DNA from 3 places in the Salinivibrio sp. SS3 genome. Region 3 is predicted to be linked to each of the others. Evidence: predicted binding sites of a transcription regulator. Region 3 holds the regulator's gene; each other region holds the start of a gene.
What was found. The regulator CRP, encoded in region 3, controls carbon source genes, mostly activating them, when cyclic AMP is high. The targets are predictions, from matches to a motif close to TGTGANNNNNNTCACA.
Positions count from the first base shown of each region.

Region 1: the regulator CRP is predicted to act here: its motif matches at 2,037-2,052, upstream of BGL48_RS15320 (CTP synthase).
Region 2: the regulator CRP is predicted to act here: its motif matches at 1,438-1,453, upstream of dinG (ATP-dependent DNA helicase DinG).

Region 1 is NZ_MEBQ01000045.1:217,607-220,892, forward strand. Features, by position in the region: gene relA (GTP diphosphokinase) at 1-1,137, shown strand, start outside; gene mazG (nucleoside triphosphate pyrophosphohydrolase) at 1,188-1,985, shown strand; gene BGL48_RS15320 (CTP synthase) at 2,137-3,286, shown strand, end outside.
Region 2 is NZ_MEBQ01000007.1:50,010-53,295, reverse strand. Features, by position in the region: gene BGL48_RS03630 (porin) at 23-1,006, opposite strand; gene dinG (ATP-dependent DNA helicase DinG) at 1,545-3,286, shown strand, end outside.
Region 3 is NZ_MEBQ01000012.1:15,260-18,545, forward strand. Features, by position in the region: gene BGL48_RS06200 (YheU family protein) at 1-44, shown strand, start outside; gene BGL48_RS06205 (phosphoribulokinase) at 101-970, shown strand; gene crp (cAMP-activated global transcriptional regulator CRP) at 1,220-1,852, shown strand; gene BGL48_RS06215 (hypothetical protein) at 1,983-2,849, shown strand; gene BGL48_RS06220 (DUF1338 domain-containing protein) at 2,919-3,286, opposite strand, start outside.

The DNA.
Region 1 (3,286 bases), on a different contig from region 3:
GCCAGTGGTCGCAGTGGGTACGACGAGAAAATTACCTGGCTGCGTAAACTGTTGGCATGGCAAGAAGAAATGTCAGACTCGGGGGAAATGCTCGATGAATTGCGCAGCCAAGTGTTTGACGATCGCGTCTATGCCTTTACTCCGCGCGGTGATGTGGTGGACTTGCCCAGCGGCGCCACGCCGTTGGATTTTGCTTACCATATTCACTCCGAGGTCGGGCATCGGTGTATCGGTGCCAAAGTGGAAGGGCGTATTGTTCCGTTCACCTATCACCTTCAAATGGGCGATCAGGTAGAGATCATTACCCAAAAAGAGCCCAACCCCTCGCGAGATTGGCTAAATCCCAGCCACGGCTTTGTGAATTCCAGCCGGGCACGTGCCAAAATTAATGCCTGGTTCCGCAAACAAGATAAAGACAAGAACATTGCCGCGGGTAAAGAGATCTTGGATACCGAGCTGCAAAAGATTGGCGGTACCAGTAAAGATGCAAACTTGGCGCTAAAACGCTTTAACGTGAATACCTTAGATGAATTGTACGCTGGGATAGGTAGCGGTGATTTGCGTATTAATCAGGTGGTTAACCATATCAATGGCCTGATTAACAAGCCAAGCTTGGAAGAAGAAGAGCAGCAGCTATTAGAAAAACTACAACAAAGCGAGCAAAAGCCGAATACGGGCAAGGCACACCGTGATGCAGTGGTGGTTGAAGGGGTCGATAACCTCATGACTCACTTGGCGCGTTGTTGTCAGCCACTACCGGGTGATGAGATCAAAGGTTTTGTTACTCAAGGGCGAGGCATTTCTGTGCACCGCGCTGACTGTGAGCAACTCAACGAACTGAGTCACCACGCGCCCGAGCGCATTATTGCCACGGTTTGGGGCAAAGGGCACATTGGCCAATACCATGTGCGTATCCGCTTATCTGCTAATGAGCGCACCGGATTGGTGAAAGATATTAATACCGTGTTGAGCAATGAGAAAGCACGCGTAGCGGGCATGCAAAGTCGCGTGGATTACAAAAAGCAAATGTCTATCATGGATTTTGATTTAGAAATCTCCGATCTCGACACCCTGAGCCGCGTGGTTAATCGGCTTGAACAAGTGAAAGACGTGGTTGAGGCTAAACGTCTTCGCTAATTATTTCTCGCCCTGTCTCGACAGGGCGTTTTTTTAGAAGGAACTCTTTCATGGCAGCCATCGAGCAATTACTGACCATCATGACCACCTTACGTGATCCAGACAACGGCTGTGAGTGGGATAGGGCGCAGACTGCTGACACCATCGTGCCTCATACCTTAGAAGAAGCCTATGAAGTCGCGGATGCGATTGAGCGTGAAAACTGGTCAGACCTAAAAGATGAGCTAGGTGACTTACTTTTTCAAATTGTGTTCTACAGTCAATTGGGGCGGGAAAAAAACCAATTTGATTTTGAGGATGTGGTGCGTGGCATTTGTGACAAACTCATCCGTCGTCACCCTCATGTTTTTGGCCCCAAAGATCCGCAGGGACAGCCCTTAATGGCTGCAGACTGGGAAGGCATCAAAGCGCAAGAGCGCGCCGAGAGCGCAGCCTCTATGCAACCGCAAAGTGTGCTGGATGGGGTGACTCAAGGACTACCCGCTTTAACAAGAGCGCACAAATTGCAAAAGCGTTGTGCACGAGTGGGCTTTGATTGGCCGACGGTGGCTCCTGTGATAGATAAAGTGCAGGAAGAGATTGCAGAGGTTGAGCAAGAACTGGCGCAAGCCTCTGTTGATCAGGCGCGTGTGGATGAAGAAGTCGGGGATTTGTTATTCGCGGTGGTGAATTTGGCGCGCCATCTGGGGACGGATGCCGAGCACGCGTTGCGCCGTGCCAACCAAAAGTTTGAAGCTCGCTTTCGTGGTGTTGAAAAGCACTTACGTGATAATGAAAAAAATATTCAACAATGTCAGCTAGATGAACTAGAATCGGCGTGGCAGGCCGTCAAAAAGGCGAATAAGTAAATATCCTGTAATTGGCATAATTGATTTGTGACAATTAAAAACACCAGGGTGTGTGGTAGCTTTCACATTGTGGGAGTCAGTGGGGTCTGGTATCATAATATCCCGTCCAGAACTTCATTAATTTCCTCTAAATCCAACTCTCAGGTTTAGCATGACGACGAACTACATTTTTGTTACGGGCGGTGTTGTATCCTCCCTCGGTAAGGGTATTGCTGCAGCCTCATTAGCAGCCATTCTTGAAGCGCGTGGCCTCAATGTCACCATCATGAAACTCGACCCTTATATTAACGTGGATCCAGGGACAATGAGCCCTACCCAGCACGGAGAAGTATTCGTCACGGAAGACGGCGCAGAGACCGACCTTGACCTCGGTCACTATGAGCGCTTTATTCGCACCAAAATGACCAAGCGTAATAACTTTACCTCTGGTCGTGTGTATGCGGATGTGCTGCGCAAAGAGCGCCGTGGAGATTACCTGGGAGCCACCATTCAGGTGATTCCGCACATCACCAATTCAATCAAAGACCGCATCATCGCCGGTGGTGAAGGTCACGATATTGCGATTGTGGAAATCGGCGGTACCGTCGGTGATATAGAGTCGCTGCCATTTTTGGAAGCGATTCGCCAGCTGACGGTGGACGTTGGCCGCGAGCGTGCGATGTTTATGCACCTGACTTTGGTGCCTTATCTGGCGGCAGCAGGTGAAGTGAAAACCAAGCCAACGCAACATTCGGTAAAAGAACTACTCTCAATTGGTATCCAGCCTGATGTGCTGGTATGCCGTAGTGAGCGCCCGATCCCGGCTAATGAGCGCGCGAAAATTGCGCTGTTCTGTAATGTGGCAGAAAAAGCCGTGATCACCATGAAAGACGTAGATTCTATCTACAAAATCCCATCACTTATTCGCTCTCAAGGCCTGGATGATCTGGTTTGTAATCGTTTTGGCATTGAAGCGGCGGAAGCTGACCTGTCAGAGTGGGAGCAAGTTAGCTACGAAGAAGCCAATCCTATGGGCGAAGTGACCATTGGTATGGTGGGCAAATACATCGAGCTGCCGGATGCGTATAAGTCCGTCAACGAAGCCTTGAAACACGGTGGGTTGAAAAACCGTCTCACCGTCAACATCAAGTATGTAGACTCGCAAGATCTTGAAACACGCGGCTCAGAACTGCTGCAAGATTTGGATGCTATCTTGGTACCCGGTGGATTTGGTGACCGAGGTGTGGAAGGTAAAATCCTGGCAGCACAATATGCCCGTGAAAACAAACTGCCTTACTTGGGTATCTGCCTCGGTATGCAAG
Region 2 (3,286 bases), on a different contig from region 3:
AGCAAGGATGGTGTAAGCTCAATTAGAACTTAACTTCCATACCTGCTACGTAGCCTAGGTCTGAATTGTCTGCGTTAGTATCGCCGATTTCTGCGTATACTTTAGCGTTGCTGTGCAGAGCATATGTCACGTTAGCGTAATAACCGTTGACATTATCACCCTCTTTTGGATCTTGGCGGTCCCAGCCTGCAGCGAAGGTAGTATTGCCCATGGTGTAATCAGCAGCCAAAGAGAAATAATCAGTATCAGCGACTTCCGCACCACCTACAACTCTTTCAGCTTCGCCATTACCATAAGAAGCTGCCAAGCCTACATTTTCAATACCTGCATACTCAACTTCAAACTGATACGCTGTTACATCTGTGCTTGAAGCTGGTTTATCTGCACCAACGTCATCAGCTTTGTAGTAATAGCCACGCATATCGAAGTCAGCTACACGGTAGCCTAAACGCGCATCGATGATAGACAGTTCTGCGCTTCCATCATCATTGCCATCGCTGTCTTGACGCGTAGAAATACCGCCATACACTGTGCCGTTGTCGTAGACGTACTTAGCCACTTGCGCACCGTGAGTTGCTTCAGTGCCGTCAAAAGATGAAATTGAAAGCTCATAATCTTTGGTGATACCAATATCATCACTTAGGAGATATTGACGACCGAAAGTAACTTGGCCGAAAGTGTCACCTTTAAAACCAACGAACAGCTCTTTGTTTTCTACGCCACTATTTGAACCAGCATCAGTAGACTCGTCTTCAAACTCAAACGACATACCCGCTAGCGCACTCATTTTTGGCGAGATTGCGACTTCGGTGTTAACAGCGATATCGCCATCGTCTAGGCGCCACATACCGTCTTTGTCATTACCAATTTCTTGCATGTACTGAACTTCAGCTGCACCAGACAAATCGACTTTAACGCCTTCTGCGTCATACAGGTTGATGCTTGCTGATGCTGAGCCAGCAGCCAGCAGAGCTGGCACTGCCATTGCTAGAATAGTCTTTTTCATGGTTAATCCACTGCCTTTTCTATTTAGTCATTATGAGTTCCTTCTTGGAACTCTGTTTTATGGTGACTGTCACTCTATTACCGGCAGCAAAAACGCTGCGAAGCACAAAATGCCAGTTCACTGAAACTTCGTGGCTAATCGTGCAGAACATTTGTGGTTCTGTCAACTCGCCGGAAGCGCATTACAACCTAGACAAAAACCACTTAAAAACAAAAACATAGCAATGTTTTATGAACTGAGATCACAGTTTATCTGACTCATAATTCGCCTTTTGATGAAAATAAACAACAAACAAAGGCAATATAAACCACCAAAAACACCAATAAAAAAATCATCTTTCAGAATAAAAAACTAATCAATCGCTTAAATCAGGCGTTTTGTTAATAAAACGGCAGATCAGCAAGATAGCGAAGAATGGTTCAAATTAAATTCGTGACTAAGATCTCATATCTGTAAGGAAATCTTGCAGTTCGCGATCGTTTTCACGTTTTTGCCTCGTGTTATACTGGCCGCCAACCTTTGCAACTCGGACCTGTTGATGCTCAGCCCTGCCGTAAAATCAGACATTCGCGCGTGCTACCAAACGCTACAAGATCAACTTCCCCACTTTATTCCCCGTAAAGCCCAAAACTATTTAGTGGCAGAGCTCGCGAAAACTCTGGCCGGTGATTACGAGCCGAAACGCCGATTATTAGTGGCAGAAGCAGGCACTGGGGTCGGTAAGTCGATGGCCTATCTGATGGGTGCGATCCCATTTGCACTCAACAACAATAAAAAAGTGGTCATTTCCACCGCGACCGTAGCGTTGCAAGAGCAGCTTGCCAATAAAGATATCCCGTTTTTTCATCGCATCTGTCCCAAGCCGTTTGATTTTATCTTGGCCAAGGGGCGCCAACGCTATTGCTGTGCACATAAGCTAAGTGCAGTGGCAGATACCGAGAGCATTCAAGGCGCGCTATTTACCCAAAAACCCAAGCGTAGCGAACAATTGTTGCTGAATGATCTTTACGAAGCGCTGAGTCGGGGCAAGTGGGATGGTGACAGAGACAGCTGGCCAAAGCCCATTGCTGATCATCTTTGGCAAGCCATCGCCTCTGATAAACACACTTGCCATGCAGGTTTACCCGCCCACCGTGGTTGCCCGTTTGCTAGAGCACGCGAAGCGATGGATAAAGCGGATGTGGTGGTGGTGAATCATAGCCTACTGCTGGCCGATTTAGAGCTCGGCGGCGGCGTGATCTTGCCCGAACCAGAACAATGCCTGTATATGATTGATGAGGCGCACCACTTGCCCACGGTGGCGCGAGACTTTTCGGCCGCCAGTGCCAGCCTGTTGGGTGTGGTCAGCTGGCTGGAAAAGCTCAATCAAGCGACGACTAAGTTGGGGAACACCGCGGATATCAAGCGTGCACATCGGTTTGTGGACAGCTTGCTAGACGCGATTCAAACCCTGATCCCAGGGTTGCGCGAAGCAAAAAACATGCTCAGCCAACTGTCGCTCAACGACGACGGTTGTTATCGCTTTGCCGACGGTGAACTGCCCGAAGCCCTGATTGCACCCAGTGAGCAGCTTAAAACGGCGAGCAAAAAAGCCCATCAAGCATTGGGAAAAATTCATGATTTGATCAATGAGCGTCTGAAAGAAAATGACATTTCGGCAAAACTCGCCGATCCGGCGCTCGCGGAAACCGCGTTTTTCCTGCAACGGTTAGAAAACCTAGAAAAGGTGTGGACCTTGATGGCTCAACCTAATTCGGAGAAAGGCGCCCCCTTGGCACGTTGGGTGCAAGCGTGTCGCGAGCGCGAAGGCGATCTTTGGGTGCATGTCTCTCCCTTAGAAGTCGGTTGGCGCCTAGATCAAATGCTCTGGTCTCGCGCCGCTGGAGTGGGCCTTTTTTCCGCTACTTTGCGTGCTCTAAATCGGTTTAGCTATTTCTGCCGTCAGGTTGGTTTGAGCGAAACCGACGGCTCGCGTTATTTAGCCTTACCCTCACCCTTTGATTACGCCAATAAAGCGCGCTTGGTGATCCCGACGATGCCTTGTGAGCCGCAAGCCAGTGCCTTTACAGAGGCATTAAACGATAAAATACTTGAGCACCTAGAAGGCGAACGTGCCTCTTTGGTGCTCTTTGCCTCCTATTGGCAGATGAAGCAAGTGACACAAGCGATTGAACGTACCTGTAAGCAACGGGGCTGGCAGCTGCTTTGCCAAGGAAACCAGTCGCGTACCGCGTTACTCAAAGCGCATCAACAAGCCGTTAATAATGATAAAACCAGCAT
Region 3 (3,286 bases):
ACGAGACAGTGGATATTCGTCGTAAAACAGCACTCGGCTCTTAGCATCGCAGTACACGCCGTATCGCGATACAAATTCAGACTGAATGACAGGGCGCGTCATGTCGGCTAAACATCCTATTATTGCGGTCACCGGCTCATCAGGAGCCGGTACCACCACCACCTCGGAAGCCTTCCGAAAGATGTTCCAGATGATGAACATCAAAGCGGCCTGGCTAGAAGGGGATAGCTTTCATCGCTTTACCCGTCCTGAAATGGACGTCGAGATCCGTAAAGCACGTGAACAAGGCAAACATATCAGCTACTTTGGCCCCACGGCCAACGATTTCCCGCGGCTCGAGCAGTTTTTCCGTGAGTATGGTGAGCAAGGCACCGGGAAATATCGCCGCTATTTACATACCTTTGATGAAGCGGTGCCCTATAACCAAATGCCTGGCACCTTCACGCCATGGCAAGACTTAGCCGACAATACCAATGTATTGTTTTACGAGGGACTGCACGGCGGGGTGGTCGATGGTGATGTCAATGTTGCACAGCATGTCGATCTCTTGATTGGAATGGTGCCGATCGTCAACCTAGAGTGGATTCAAAAATTTGTCCGCGATACGCGCGATAGAGGCCACTCTCGTGAGGCGGTGACCGACTCGATTGTGCGCTCAATGGATGATTACCTGCACTACATCACCCCGCAGTTTTCTCGCACCCATATCAACTTTCAACGCGTGCCGACGGTAGATACCTCAAACCCATTAAATGCCAAAGGTATCCCGTCTTTGGATGAAAGTTTTGTGGTGATCCGCTTTCGTGGAATGAAAAACGTCGACTTCCCTTATCTGTTGCAAATGATCACCGGGTCGTTTATGTCACGGCATAACACCTTAGTGGTGCCGGGAGGAAAAATGGGCTTTGCGATGGAATTGATCATCCGTCCATTGATCCAACAATTGATAGAAAAAGGCAAGATTGGCTAAGGCGTAGCGCATCCATGATGTATTACTTCTCAAGCCGTGATCTTAGCCACGTTTTTGCCAGATTTTTAGGCGGTTGGCCTAGATCAAAATCAAGAAATCACCAACAAAAAAAGATACACTCTTGTTAACATACAGTGAGCTTGTAGCCCGCGTTCAGACTTCGTATTCTGTGCAATGATCTGATGGGTTACCCCTCAGACAAAGATAGGACGTTGTTGCCGGGCAACACATGCAGAGGAAATAAGTTATATGGTTCCAGGAAAACCTCAAACAGACCCTACACTCGAGTGGTTCCTTTCACATTGTCATATTCATAAGTATCCGTCTAAAAGCACGCTTATCCATGCAGGTGAGAAGGCGGAGACCTTGTATTACATCGTGAAAGGGTCTGTGGCCGTACTGATCAAAGATGAAGAAGGCAAGGAAATGATCCTGTCTTACCTTAACCAAGGTGACTTCATTGGTGAGCTCGGACTTTTCGAAGAAGACCAGGAGCGCACTGCTTGGGTGCGCGCTAAATCACCGTGTGAAGTGGCAGAAATTTCGTTTAAGAAGTTCCGCCAGCTCATTCAAGTGAATCCTGACATCTTAATGCGCCTGTCTTCACAAATGGCGCGTCGTTTGCAGGTAACGAGCCAAAAGGTCGGGGATCTCGCCTTCCTGGACGTCACAGGCCGCATCGCGCAAACCTTGTTGAACTTGGCTAAACAGCCGGATGCCATGACTCACCCTGATGGTATGCAAATTAAGATCACCCGTCAGGAAATTGGCCAAATCGTCGGCTGTTCGCGTGAAACCGTGGGACGTATCCTCAAAATGCTGGAAGAGCAAAACCTCATTTCCGCACACGGTAAAACCATCGTGGTATACGGCACACGCTAATTGCGCCGCTCTCTGTATCACCAACCGACGCCCTGGCGTCGGTTTTTTTATCTCCGCTTTCTGGCAAGCGTCTGGATAACTTCTACACTCAAAACGATATGGTTAACATAAAACTAACAAGGTATCGTTTATGAAAAAACTCATGGTTTCTCTCACCGCCTTGGCGCTCTCTGTGTTTTCAGCCCATGCCGTGTCCAATACCACAATTGTGCACCCCGAGCCACGCGCTGGGTCGGCGCTTGATCTCTATGCCATTGAGCTGATTGAGTTTCTTGCCGAAAAATCAGGAGAGCCTGTCACCTTGCAAGCTTTTGACGGCCAAATTGGCTCTCAGTCTCGTAAGGTGGAAATGCTCAAGCAAGGCAAGCTCACTATCGACTGGCTGGGTGCCGACCGCACGCTGGAATCTGAACTGATCCCCATTCGCTATCCCGTGTTTCGTGGTCTACTCGGCCATCGCCTGTTTATTACCAACCAAGCCACGGAGCCCCAACTCGCTCAGATAAGTAGCGCGGGTGATTTGCAGTCTCTTACTATGATTCAGGGACAGGGCTGGGCCGACGTCAAGGTGCTCAACTCAGCGGGATTTCGCGTACGCGAAATATCGAGCTTTGAAAATATTTTCAAAGTGGTTGATACAGGTCGTGCTGATCTCTTCCCGCGTGCCTTGATTGAGCCTTTTAGTGAATTAGCCGAGCGGCCACAATACGGTAATCTGTTAGTTGACCCGCATCTGATGCTGATCTATCGCTTCCCGATGTTCCTGTTTGTGTCTCCGCAACATGCTGACGTCGCCGACATGTTGAATGGTGCTTTTGAAGCGGCATACCAAGACGGATCATTTATTGAGTTTTTCAACAACGCTCCGCTGGTCAAAGAAACGTTTGAAAAAGCCAACATTGGTGAACGCACCGTGATCCGGGTCGATAACCCGCATTTAAGCAACGAAACACAAGCCATTCCAGACACGTATTGGCTCGATATCGAGGCTCAATAGACGATAAAAAAGGGAGCATAGTACACGCTCCCTTTTTCCTATGATGTCGATTAAGCGATGCGCGACGCACTAATGGGTGCTTTCAAAGATTTTGTCTGCCGAGGCAGCCACAAAACCTTGGTAAAGCTCACCATTGGGCAGAACATAACGCTTAGCAAACTCATAAAAACCACCCGGGATGGTTTGCGTGTCATCAGAAAAAGCAACTGGCACGCGATCTGCCATGGTGGAGGATTGCTCCAGATACACCGACGCGTCACCTTTGACTTCCCCGCCTGACTCGTTAATCGCAAAGCCATTGTCGCGCAATCGGTTATTCACCGAGAGGCAATCATCATGCGCATTCAGCTGATTCACACTCACGGTAAAATGGTTGGCACCATAACCGTGTGCCGCCACCCAAGACGCATATTCACTCTCTTCGGCAAGTGTTTGAT